Regions from separate parts of the Telluria sp. LT2P34 genome, predicted to be linked through region 1. Evidence: predicted binding sites of a transcription regulator. Region 1 holds the regulator's gene; each other region holds the start of a gene.
The links. The regulator HrcA, encoded in region 1, represses chaperone genes, less so after heat shock. The targets are predictions, from matches to a motif close to TTAGCACTCNNNNNNNNNGAGTGCTAA.
Positions count from the first base shown of each region.

Region 2: the regulator HrcA is predicted to act here: its motif matches at 1,225-1,251, upstream of groES (co-chaperone GroES).
Region 3: the regulator HrcA is predicted to act here: its motif matches at 1,349-1,375, upstream of rpoH (RNA polymerase sigma factor RpoH).

Region 1 covers NZ_JCASIN010000002.1:1,025,774-1,029,046, forward strand. The annotation lists gene dapB (4-hydroxy-tetrahydrodipicolinate reductase) at 1-21, opposite strand, end outside; gene AC56KZ_RS10485 (outer membrane protein assembly factor BamE) at 26-658, opposite strand; gene fur (ferric iron uptake transcriptional regulator) at 738-1,166, shown strand; gene hrcA (heat-inducible transcriptional repressor HrcA) at 1,236-2,258, opposite strand; gene AC56KZ_RS10500 (HAD family hydrolase) at 2,333-3,049, opposite strand.
Region 2 covers NZ_JCASIN010000002.1:423,475-426,747, reverse strand. The annotation lists gene groL (chaperonin GroEL) at 1-776, opposite strand, end outside; gene groES (co-chaperone GroES) at 822-1,112, opposite strand; gene AC56KZ_RS07820 (hypothetical protein) at 1,547-1,795, shown strand; gene AC56KZ_RS07815 (cell division protein ZapA) at 1,792-2,091, shown strand; RNA gene ssrS (6S RNA) at 2,161-2,341, shown strand; gene AC56KZ_RS07805 (EVE domain-containing protein) at 2,441-2,908, shown strand; gene AC56KZ_RS07800 (metalloregulator ArsR/SmtB family transcription factor) at 2,979-3,273, shown strand, end outside.
Region 3 covers NZ_JCASIN010000005.1:153,950-157,222, reverse strand. The annotation lists gene AC56KZ_RS15100 (cell division ATP-binding protein FtsE) at 1-117, shown strand, start outside; gene ftsX (permease-like cell division protein FtsX) at 114-1,031, shown strand; gene rpoH (RNA polymerase sigma factor RpoH) at 1,500-2,390, shown strand; gene pstS (phosphate ABC transporter substrate-binding protein PstS) at 2,526-3,273, opposite strand, start outside.

The DNA of each region.
Region 1 (3,273 bases):
CGCGATTTTCATCTGCTTCATGACGTTATGGGGTGGTGGTCGAGGTGGCCGGTTGCGCGGCATTCGTGGGCTCGATCGGGCGGGTCGATGGCGCGGCGGCCTTCTTCGCGTCCTTGTTGAATTGCTTGATCGGGCCGGCGATGCGCGCGATGTACTCGCGCTCGGTCGGCAGGTTGCCGCCGTCGAAACGCTCGACCACGTCATCCTTGAAATACACGGTGACGCGGCTGGTGGTCAGCTCGCCATTGCCACGCGCCAGATAGAACGGATAGTCCCAGCGGTTGGCGTGGAACATGTCGGTCAGCAGCGGTGTCCCCAGCAGGAAGCGCACCTGGTCGCGGGTCTGGCCCACTTTCAGTTGCGACAGCATTTCCTGGGAGACGAAGTTACCTTGCTGGATGTCCGGACGGTAAGGCGAGAACACCCACAGGAATTTCTGCAGCTTGGTGACCTGCGTCGTTTGCGCACCGGAATTGGCCAGCGCAGCCGCTTTGTCCGCATCGGCTTGCATTGCTTGCGGGGACGTGTTGGCCGGCGCGGCCGGCTGCGTCGCGTTACGCCAGGATGCGCAACCGGACAGGAGCAGCGTGCATGCGAGGCCCGCAGCGAGCGCGGCGCGGGCATGGGAACGACGGACAAGAGCATCGATGACGCGCATAAGTAACCTCAAAACGATTAAGCGGGAGCTTCCAAAACGCTATATCATAAAGCACTCCGCCCATCTACGAGTAACAAACATGAGTAACAATCCGACCGACCTGAAGGCGAGCGGCCTGAAGGCGACGTTGCCGCGCCTGAAGATCCTGGAAATTTTTCAGAACAGCGAAGTGCGGCACCTGACGGCGGAAGACGTCTACAAAATCCTGCTTGCCGAGAACATGGATGTCGGCCTGGCGACCGTGTATCGGGTCCTGACCCAGTTCGAGCAGGCCGGCCTGCTGAACCGCAATCACTTCGAAACCGGCAAGGCGATTTATGAACTGAATGCCGGTTCGCACCACGACCACCTGGTCTGCCTCGACTGCGGCCATGTCGAAGAATTCTACGACGAAGAAATCGAATCGCGGCAGCACAAGATCGCCGTCGAACGCGGCTTCAAGATCGCCGAGCACGCGCTGGCCATCTACGGCAATTGCATCAAGCCGGCCTGCCCGCATCGGAATTGAGGGCTGCAGGCTGCAACGAACAATGGCGCCGATGGCGCCATTTTTTATGTTCCACGCGGCCATGGCCGATCAGGAATGGCTCAAGGCATTCGACAGCAATTTGGCCGTGATGTCCACGATCGGAATCACGCGCTCGTAGGCCATGCGCGTCGGTCCGATGACGCCCAGGGTGCCGACGATCTTGCCGTTGACCTCGTAGGGCGCGGTCACCACGCTCATTTCGTCCATCGGCACCAGCTTCGATTCGCCGCCGATAAAAATCTGCACGCCGCCGGCCTTGCTCGACATGTCGAGCAATTGCATCAGCCCGGTTTTCTGCTCGAACATTTCGAACATCTGGCGTAGCGAACTCATGTTGGAGGACAGGTCCGACACCGACAGCAGGTTGCGCTCGCCGGAGATGACCATGCCGTCGCCCTGCTCCGCCATGGCCTCGGTGCCGGCCTCCACCGCCGTTTGCATCAGGCCGCCGATGTCGTCGCGCAACTGGCGCAGTTCGGAACCCAGGCGCCGGCGCACTTCGTCGAAGGTCAGGCCGGCGAAGTTCTGGTTCAGGTAATTGGCCGACTGCACCAGCTGGTTCGGCGTGTAGTCGACCTCGGTCAGCAGCAGGCGGTTCTGCACGTCGCCGCGCGGGTCGACGATGACGAGCAGGATGCGGCGCTCGGACAGGCGCAGGAATTCGATCTGCTGGAACACCGACTCGCGGCGCGGGCTCTGCACCACGCCGGCGAACTGGGTCAAGGAGGACAGCATCTGCGCCGCGTTGGCGATCAGCTTTTGCGGGTGCTGGGTCGAGAAGCGCATGTGCTCGGGGCTGACTCCGTGCTGGCCGTCGATGTGCTGCACCGTCAGCAGGGTGTCGACGAACAGCCGGTAGCCGCGCGGCGTTGGCACCCGGCCGGCCGAGGTGTGGGGGCTGGCGACATAGCCCATTTCCTCGAGGTCGGCCATGATGTTGCGGATCGTGGCCGGCGACAGGTCCAGGCCCGAGATCTTCGAGAGCGCGCGCGACCCGACCGGCTGGCCGTCGGCGATATAACGCTCGACCAGGGCTTTCAGGAGGGTTTGGGCACGGGGTTCAAGAGACATGGGAGGGCAAGCGGCAGAATGTTCTGGACCTATTATGCACGTTCGATCGCTCCGATGGTTCCCGAGGGCGCCGCTTAAAGGTGTTCGCGCTTGAGCCAGGCGAGCAAACCGTCGAAATCGGCGACGGTCGCGTCCGGCTGTATGCCCTCGTCGAGGTGGCGCCGGCTGCCGGTGCGGTTCATCCACACGGCGCGCAGCCCGGCGCGCTGGGCGCCCTGCACATCGAGCACGAGGTCGTCGCCGACGTAGACCGCATCGTGCGGCGCCACGCCAAGCGCCGCGAGCGCGGCGTGGAAAATCGCCGGGTCCGGCTTGGCGCGCCCGAACGCCGGCGCCGATACCGAGGCATGAAAATAGTGGGCCAGGCCGATGGTCTGCAAGTCGGCATTGCCGTTGGTGACCGAGCCAATCAGCACGCGCCCCTTCAGGCGCAGCAGGCCGGGCAGCACATCGTCATACGGCACCACGGCATTGCGGGCGGCGAAGAATTCCGTCATCGCCTGCTCGACCTTGGCTGCGTCTTCGCCGGCCTGCTCGAACGCGGCGGTCAAGCCGGCACGGCGCAGGGCGCCCAGGTCGAGCTGGAACTCGGGTTTGCGCGCCAGCAGTTCAAGGCGCGCCTGGCGCAGGCTGTCGATGGTGAAGCGTTCCGCTACCCGCGGCGCGTTGTTGGCAAGCCACGCGAACAGGGTCTGCTCGGCCTGCAGGATCACGGGCGCGATCGGCCACAGGGTATCGTCGAGATCGAACAGGACGGCTTTGGGCCAGGGGCGGCGGTAGGTGGGCGTCATGTTCCGTGCATAAATGGGGGCTGACCAAGCATAGCGAGGCCAGCGGCTAAAAGCAAATGCGAGCAAATGCGTGCAAGCGCGCGATCGTTACAGCGTGAGTTACAGCTTGATACACAGCGCAATGAGCCCGGGGCTTGTCAAATGCTCTAAAATGATGGGCAAACTTCTACCGTGCGGCCCGGCGCATCCCGCGCGCGCCAGCCCTTCCCTTTTTATTTGGAGAA
Region 2 (3,273 bases), 600 kb from region 1:
AGCGCTTCGCCTTCGATGTCTTCGGCAACGATCACCAGCGGACGGCCGGCTTTCGCGACTTGCTCCAGTACCGGCAGCAGATCACGGATGTTCGAGATCTTCTTGTCGCACAGCAGCACGAATGGATTCTCGTGGATCGCGACTTGCTTGTCCGGATTGTTGATGAAGTAAGGCGACAGGTAGCCGCGGTCGAACTGCATGCCTTCGACGATGTCGAGTTCGTCGTTCAGCGACTTGCCGTCTTCGACGGTGATGACGCCTTCCTTGCCGACTTTTTCCATCGCTTCAGCGATACGCTCGCCGATCGAGTAGTCCGAGTTGGCCGAGATCGCGCCGACCTGGGCGATTTCCTTGGTGGTGGTGCATGGACGCGAGATTTTCGCCAGCTCTTCGACGGTGGCAGCGACTGCCTTGTCGATGCCGCGCTTCAGGTCCATCGGGTTCATGCCGGCGGCAACGAACTTCATGCCTTCGCGCACGATGGCTTGTGCCAGCACGGTCGCGGTGGTGGTGCCGTCGCCGGCGTTGTCGCTGGTTTTGGAAGCGACTTCCTTGACCATCTGCGCACCCATGTTCTGCAGCTTGTCTTTCAGTTCGATCTCTTTGGCGACCGAGACACCGTCCTTGGTGACGGTCGGCGAACCGAACGAACGGTCCAGCACGACGTTGCGGCCTTTAGGACCCAGGGTGACCTTGACTGCGTTGGCGAGGATGTTGACGCCCTCAACCATCTTGGCGCGCGCTGCGTCGCCGAAAATTACTTCTTTAGCTGCCATTTTGTAGTTCTCCGTGTATTCGTGGGATGTTCTGAGGGAGGAAGATTACTTGACCAGCACGGCCATGATGTCTTCTTCGCGCATGACCAGCAGTTCCTGGCCATCGACCTTGACGGTCTGGCCCGAGTACTTGCCGAACAGGACGCGGTCGCCGACCTGGACTTCCAGTGCACGCAGCGAACCGTTTTCCTGGACTTTGCCATTGCCGACGGCGAGGATCTCGCCTTGGTCCGGCTTCTCGGCGGCTGCATCAGGGATGATCAGGCCGGAGGCAGTCTTGGTTTCCTGGTCGAGACGCTTCACGATAACGCGATCGTGCAGAGGGCGAAGGTTCATGCAAAACTCCTTAAAATTCAGTGGTTTGGACTAGCTATTGTTTGCGTTGTTGCCGCCACGCGCAGACATCGCGCTTGCGCCCGGTGTTCACGTTGCGGCTCGAAAGAGGTTGTTAGCACTCTCTACTAACGAGTGCTAATTATAGGGACGACATGGTGGTATTTCAAGACGCTGGCTTGCTTATTTCACTGTGGAGGTTTGTGCTGCCTCAAGCGCAGGGGCTTGCCAACTAGCTATAGCGCAGGAACAAAGCGGAGAGACTAGCAGCAAAAAGAAGGGGCGTGCCGCACCCTTGAGCGGCTATTGAGCAAGATCAAAAAGATCGCAGGGTATGCATGGCGGGTCGGCGGTGCCGGCTGAAAAACCGCCCTCAGCCCCGGCGCACGGCACGCTCGCCTGTTGACTGAGCAACCATATCCGCCCTATAGTTACGGATGATTTCCGAATTCCAAGACCTATCCGACAAGATCGAACAGCTGGCACGGCTGGTCGGCTCGCTGCGCAATGAAAATGCGCAATTGCGTCAGACAAATGTGGTGCTGAACGAAGTGAACACGGCGCTCCTCGAACGCCTGGTCGAAGCCCAGCACCGCATCGAAGCCGTGATCGAACAGTTGCCGCTGCCCGCAGGGCATGAGGCCGAAGCGTCCGACGCACCGCTCAATACCGAGGCCAGCCGATGATTTACCTGGATGTCACCATCATGGGCCAGCCCTACCGCCTGGCCTGCAAGGAAGGCGAAGAAGCCACGCTGCGCGATGCCGTGCGCTACCTCGACGGCAAGATGACGGCCCTGCGCGACTCCGGCAAGGTGAAGGGCAACGACCGCATCGCTGTCATGGCCGCGCTCAGCGTCGCCGCGGAATTCCTGTCGGTCAAGTCGCCGCAAGGTCCGCTGTCCGACATGTCGATGCTGGAAGTCAAGCAGAAAATCGAAGCGATGCATACCGTCCTCGACGCCGCCCTGCGGCCAGCCTGACACCGCAAGAAAATCTCTCCCGTGCGGCCAAATTCGTTTGACTTGCCGGTTCAAGCGAGTAAACTGCGTAGCACCCTGCGGTGTTCGAGATTGCCATATATTCCTTGAACCATTTACGTGCATAGGTTGCGGGATATTTTCGATGGGCGTGAGCGTCGCTAGTTCGACGAACCCGAAATTGGACTGACTGTGACCACCTTGAGCCTTTAGGTTCGGGATGCCGGCAAAAAACGGCACAGGCGGGGCACTTATTCCTGAAAACGGTTGCGGCCATTGGCGCGCAGCCGTTTTTTTATGCGCGCATGTTTTTAACGCGACGCGCGGTTTACTATTTTCGTGGAGCGGTGCAATGCGGTACTGGTTGATGAAATCCGAACCCGACGAAGTCAGTTTCGACGACGTTCGCGGGGCGCCAGCGCAAACCGTGGCCTGGTTTGGCGTGCGCAATTATCAGGCGCGCAATTTCATGCGCGACGCGATGCAGGTCGGCGACGGCATCCTGTTTTATCACTCCAGCTGCGCCGTTCCCGGTGTCGCCGGGATTGCGGAAGTGGCCAGTTCCCCGTATCCGGATGCCACCCAGTTCGACAGCGCCGGCAAATACTTCGACCCGAAAGCGACGATGGAGCAGCCGCGCTGGATTTCCATCGACGTCCGCGCAAAAGAGCAGGGGCGCTATTTGCCGCTGGCGGAAATGCGCACTGTTCCCGAACTCGAAGACATGCTTCTTTTGCAGAAAGGAAGCCGCCTTTCCATTTCGCCGGTCACCGCCGGCCAGTGGAAGCGGATTCTCGAACTGTTGCGCGAAACGCCTTGAGTCACCGTGGCAACCGAGCGAACGCCGAAAATCCTTTGACATAGTTAGATGGTTAGCTAATAATCATTTCATGAGCACTGTCTTCAAAGCCCTGTCCGACCCCACCCGCCGCAAAGTCCTGCAGCTCCTGCAAGCCGGACCCATCGGCGCGGGCGAACTCGCCGAGATGTTCGACGTTTCCAAGCCCACCATGTCGGCGCATTTCGCCGTGCTGGTCGGCGCCGGTCTGATCGAGGCCGAGAAGCAGGGGCGCAACATCACCTACCGGCTCAAGCTGTCGGTGCTGGAAGAAGCGCTGCTCGGTTTTGCGCAGGCGTTTGGATTGCAGGTCACGCGGCCGGAGGACGGCCATGCCGAAGTCGAAT
Region 3 (3,273 bases), on a different contig from region 1:
GTCCTGGCCGAGCGCGCGGCGACCGACCGCCGGGTTGCCGACCGCGCCCTGGCCGACCGCGTGATTGCCGAGCCTGCCGCCGACCCTGCCGTCGATGACCTGGGAGCTGCGCCATGAGCCCGTGGATCCGCCACCACCGCTTCGCCATCGGCGCAGCGCTCTCGCACCTGCGCAAGGCGCCGGGCAGTTTCCTGTTCAACGTGCTGGTCGTCGCCGTTGCGCTCGCCCTGCCCTTCGCCGGCCTGACCCTGCTCGACAACGTCCGCCCGATGACCGGCCAACTGTCGGTTGACCCGGAAGTGAGCCTGTTCGTGAAACCGGAAGCCTCGCGCGCAGACGCCCAGGCGCTCGAGCCGCAGCTGCGCCGCATCCTGCAGGGCAGCCAGGCCCGCATCGCGTTCGTGCCGCGCGAGAACGCGCTGGAAGACTTGAAGGAACGCAGCGGCTTGTCGGCCGCCCTCGATACCCTCGGCGACAATCCTTTGCCCGACAGCTATGTGATGAAGCTGGAAGGCTTTTCCAGCAGTGCCGACGCGGCGCGCATCGACGGCATCGTCGAACAGATGGGCGCGCTGCCGCAGGTCGATACGGTGCAGGTCGACTCGGCCTGGGTCAAGCGCCTGGCCGCGCTGCTGGGCATCCTGCGCCTGGCGCTGCTGCTGGCAGTGACCCTGGGCGTGGTCGTGATCGCCGTCGTGTTCAACACCATCCGCCTGCAGGTGCTGACCCAGCGCGACGAAATCGCCGTCTCGAAACTGCTGGGTGCAACCGACAACTTCATCCATCGCCCCTTCTATTACACCGGCGCCCTGCTCGGCCTGTGCGCCGGCGCCGTGGCGCTGGGCGCGGTCATGCTGGCCCTGCACCCGCTGAACGCGGCGATTGCCGATTTCGCGCGCCTGTACGCGTCGGAATTCCAGTTGGCGCCGCTGGGAGCGCTGGAGCTGCTGGGTTTGCTGGCGGTAAGCGCCGGACTCGGCCTGATCGGGGCGATGCTGTCCGTGCAGCGGCATCTGGCGCGGCTGAGCTGAGCGTAGTTTGTTTATGGTAGGCACGCTCGTGCCTACCATATTATTTCCTGACCAAATCTTCTTGTAGTCCTGCGCGCCGCGCCTGCGCCGGATAGCAGCGCTTCACCCGGCGAACTTCCCCCACCGTGCGCCAACTAACAGAAAACAGGGTGCTTGTCCCCGTACCCTGCGGTTTAAACGGCAGTACAAGTCACACACATTTGAGGTCTATCAAGAGATTTGCAAGATTCTGCTCTACAGTGAATCTGCACTTTTTTTAAATACTGATGGGCAATACTTTAAGCAGACTTAAACGATTCCGCTCCTATGGGGGGTCGCTGGCACTCACCCTCAGGGAGTGCTAATATATGTCCTCAAGTGAACGACTACAAGGCTTGTAACGCATCGCGCACGATGTCGTGCAGTCGGCGCCGGGGTGTCCTGGTCAGCTTGACGATGCAGCACAAATGACTCTACGAGGAAAAGATAATGTCCGCACAATCCGCATTGGTTCCAACCAGCAATCGTGCCCTGGGACTCGGCTTTACCGGCCAACTCGGTAACATCGACGCGTATATTTCCGCGGTGAACCGCCTGCCGATGCTGACCCATGAGGAAGAAGTTTCGCTGGCAACGCGCCTGCGCGATGCGAACGATCTCGATGCCGCACAAAAACTGGTGCTGTCGCACCTGCGCCTGGTGGTGTCGATTGCACGTGGCTATCTCGGCTACGGCCTGCCGCATGCCGACCTGATCCAGGAAGGCAATATCGGTCTGATGAAGGCAGTCAAGCGTTTCGACCCGAACCAGGGCGTGCGCCTGGTGTCGTACGCCATGCACTGGATCAAGGCCGAGATGCACGAATACATCTTGAAGAACTGGCGCCTGGTAAAGGTCGCCACGACCAAGGCCCAGCGCAAGCTGTTCTTCAACCTGCGCAGCAACAAGGTTGGCCTCGATTCGATGACGCCGACCCAGGTCGACGACCTGGCGAAGATGCTCAACGTCAAGCGCGAAGAAGTGATCGAGATGGAAACCCGCCTCTCGGGCCGCGACATCGCCCTGGAAGCGCCGACCGACGACGAAGACGACAAGTTCTCGCCGATCGCCTACCTGTCCTCGGACATGCAGGAGCCGACCAAGGTGCTGGAAGCCGAACAGGTCACGCGCCTGCAGTCCGAAGGCCTGGAAACGGCGCTGGGCAAGCTCGACCCGCGCTCGCGCCGCATCGTCGAAGCGCGCTGGCTGGCGAACGACGACGGTTCCGGTGCGACGCTGCACACGCTGGCCGAAGAGTTCGGCGTGTCGGCCGAGCGCATCCGCCAGATCGAATCGGCGGCCTTGAAGAAGATGAAAGGCGCGCTGGCGGCGTTTATCTAAGCGCCAGTCGCATGCAGGAACAGGCGGCCCCGCGAGGGCCGCTTTTTTTTGTACGAACGGGCCACCAAAAAAAACGGCGGCCTGTGAGGGCCGCCGCAAATCCGGTAAGTACAACGGGCTTTCGCCCGTTTTCAATCAATAAATCGCGCCGCCAGCCGTATCCTTCAGCTGCACTTTCCAGGCGCCCTGCACCAGCTTGATGACCGATGCCGGCATCGGCACGTAGTCGAGCTCGGCTGCTGCGGCGGCGCCGTTCTTGTAGGCGTAGTCGAAGAACTTCACGACTTCCTTGCCCTTGGCCGCGTCAGCCTGCGCCTTGTGCATCAGGATGTAGGACACGCCCGTGATCGGCCAGCTGTTCTTGCCGGCGGTGTCGGTCAGGATCACGGCGAAGCCCGGGGTCTTGGTCCATTCGGCGCTGGCGGCGGCGGCCTTGAAGGCTTCGTCGTCCGGCTGCAGGTACTGGCCGTCCTTGTTCTTCAGCTGGGTGTGCGACAGCTTGTTCTTCTTGGCATAGGCCCACTCGACGTAGCCGATCGAACCCTTGATGCGCTGCACGTTGGCGGCGACGCCTTCGTTGCCCTTGCCGCCCACGCCCGTGGCCCACTTCACCGAGGTGCCGGCGCCGATCTTGGCCTGGAAGTCAGGGTTCACTTTCGACAGGTAGTCGGTGAACAGGAAGGACGTGCCCGAGCTGTCGGCGCGGTGCACGACGGTGATGTCGGCGTCCGGCAGTTTCACGCCCGGGTTCAGGGCGGTGATTGGCTGCGCGTTCCACTTGGTGATCTTGCCGAGGTAGATGTCGGCCAGGACCGGGCCGGTCAGCTTCAGCTGGCCCGGGGTCACGCCTTCGACGTTGATCACGGCGACCACGCCGCCCATG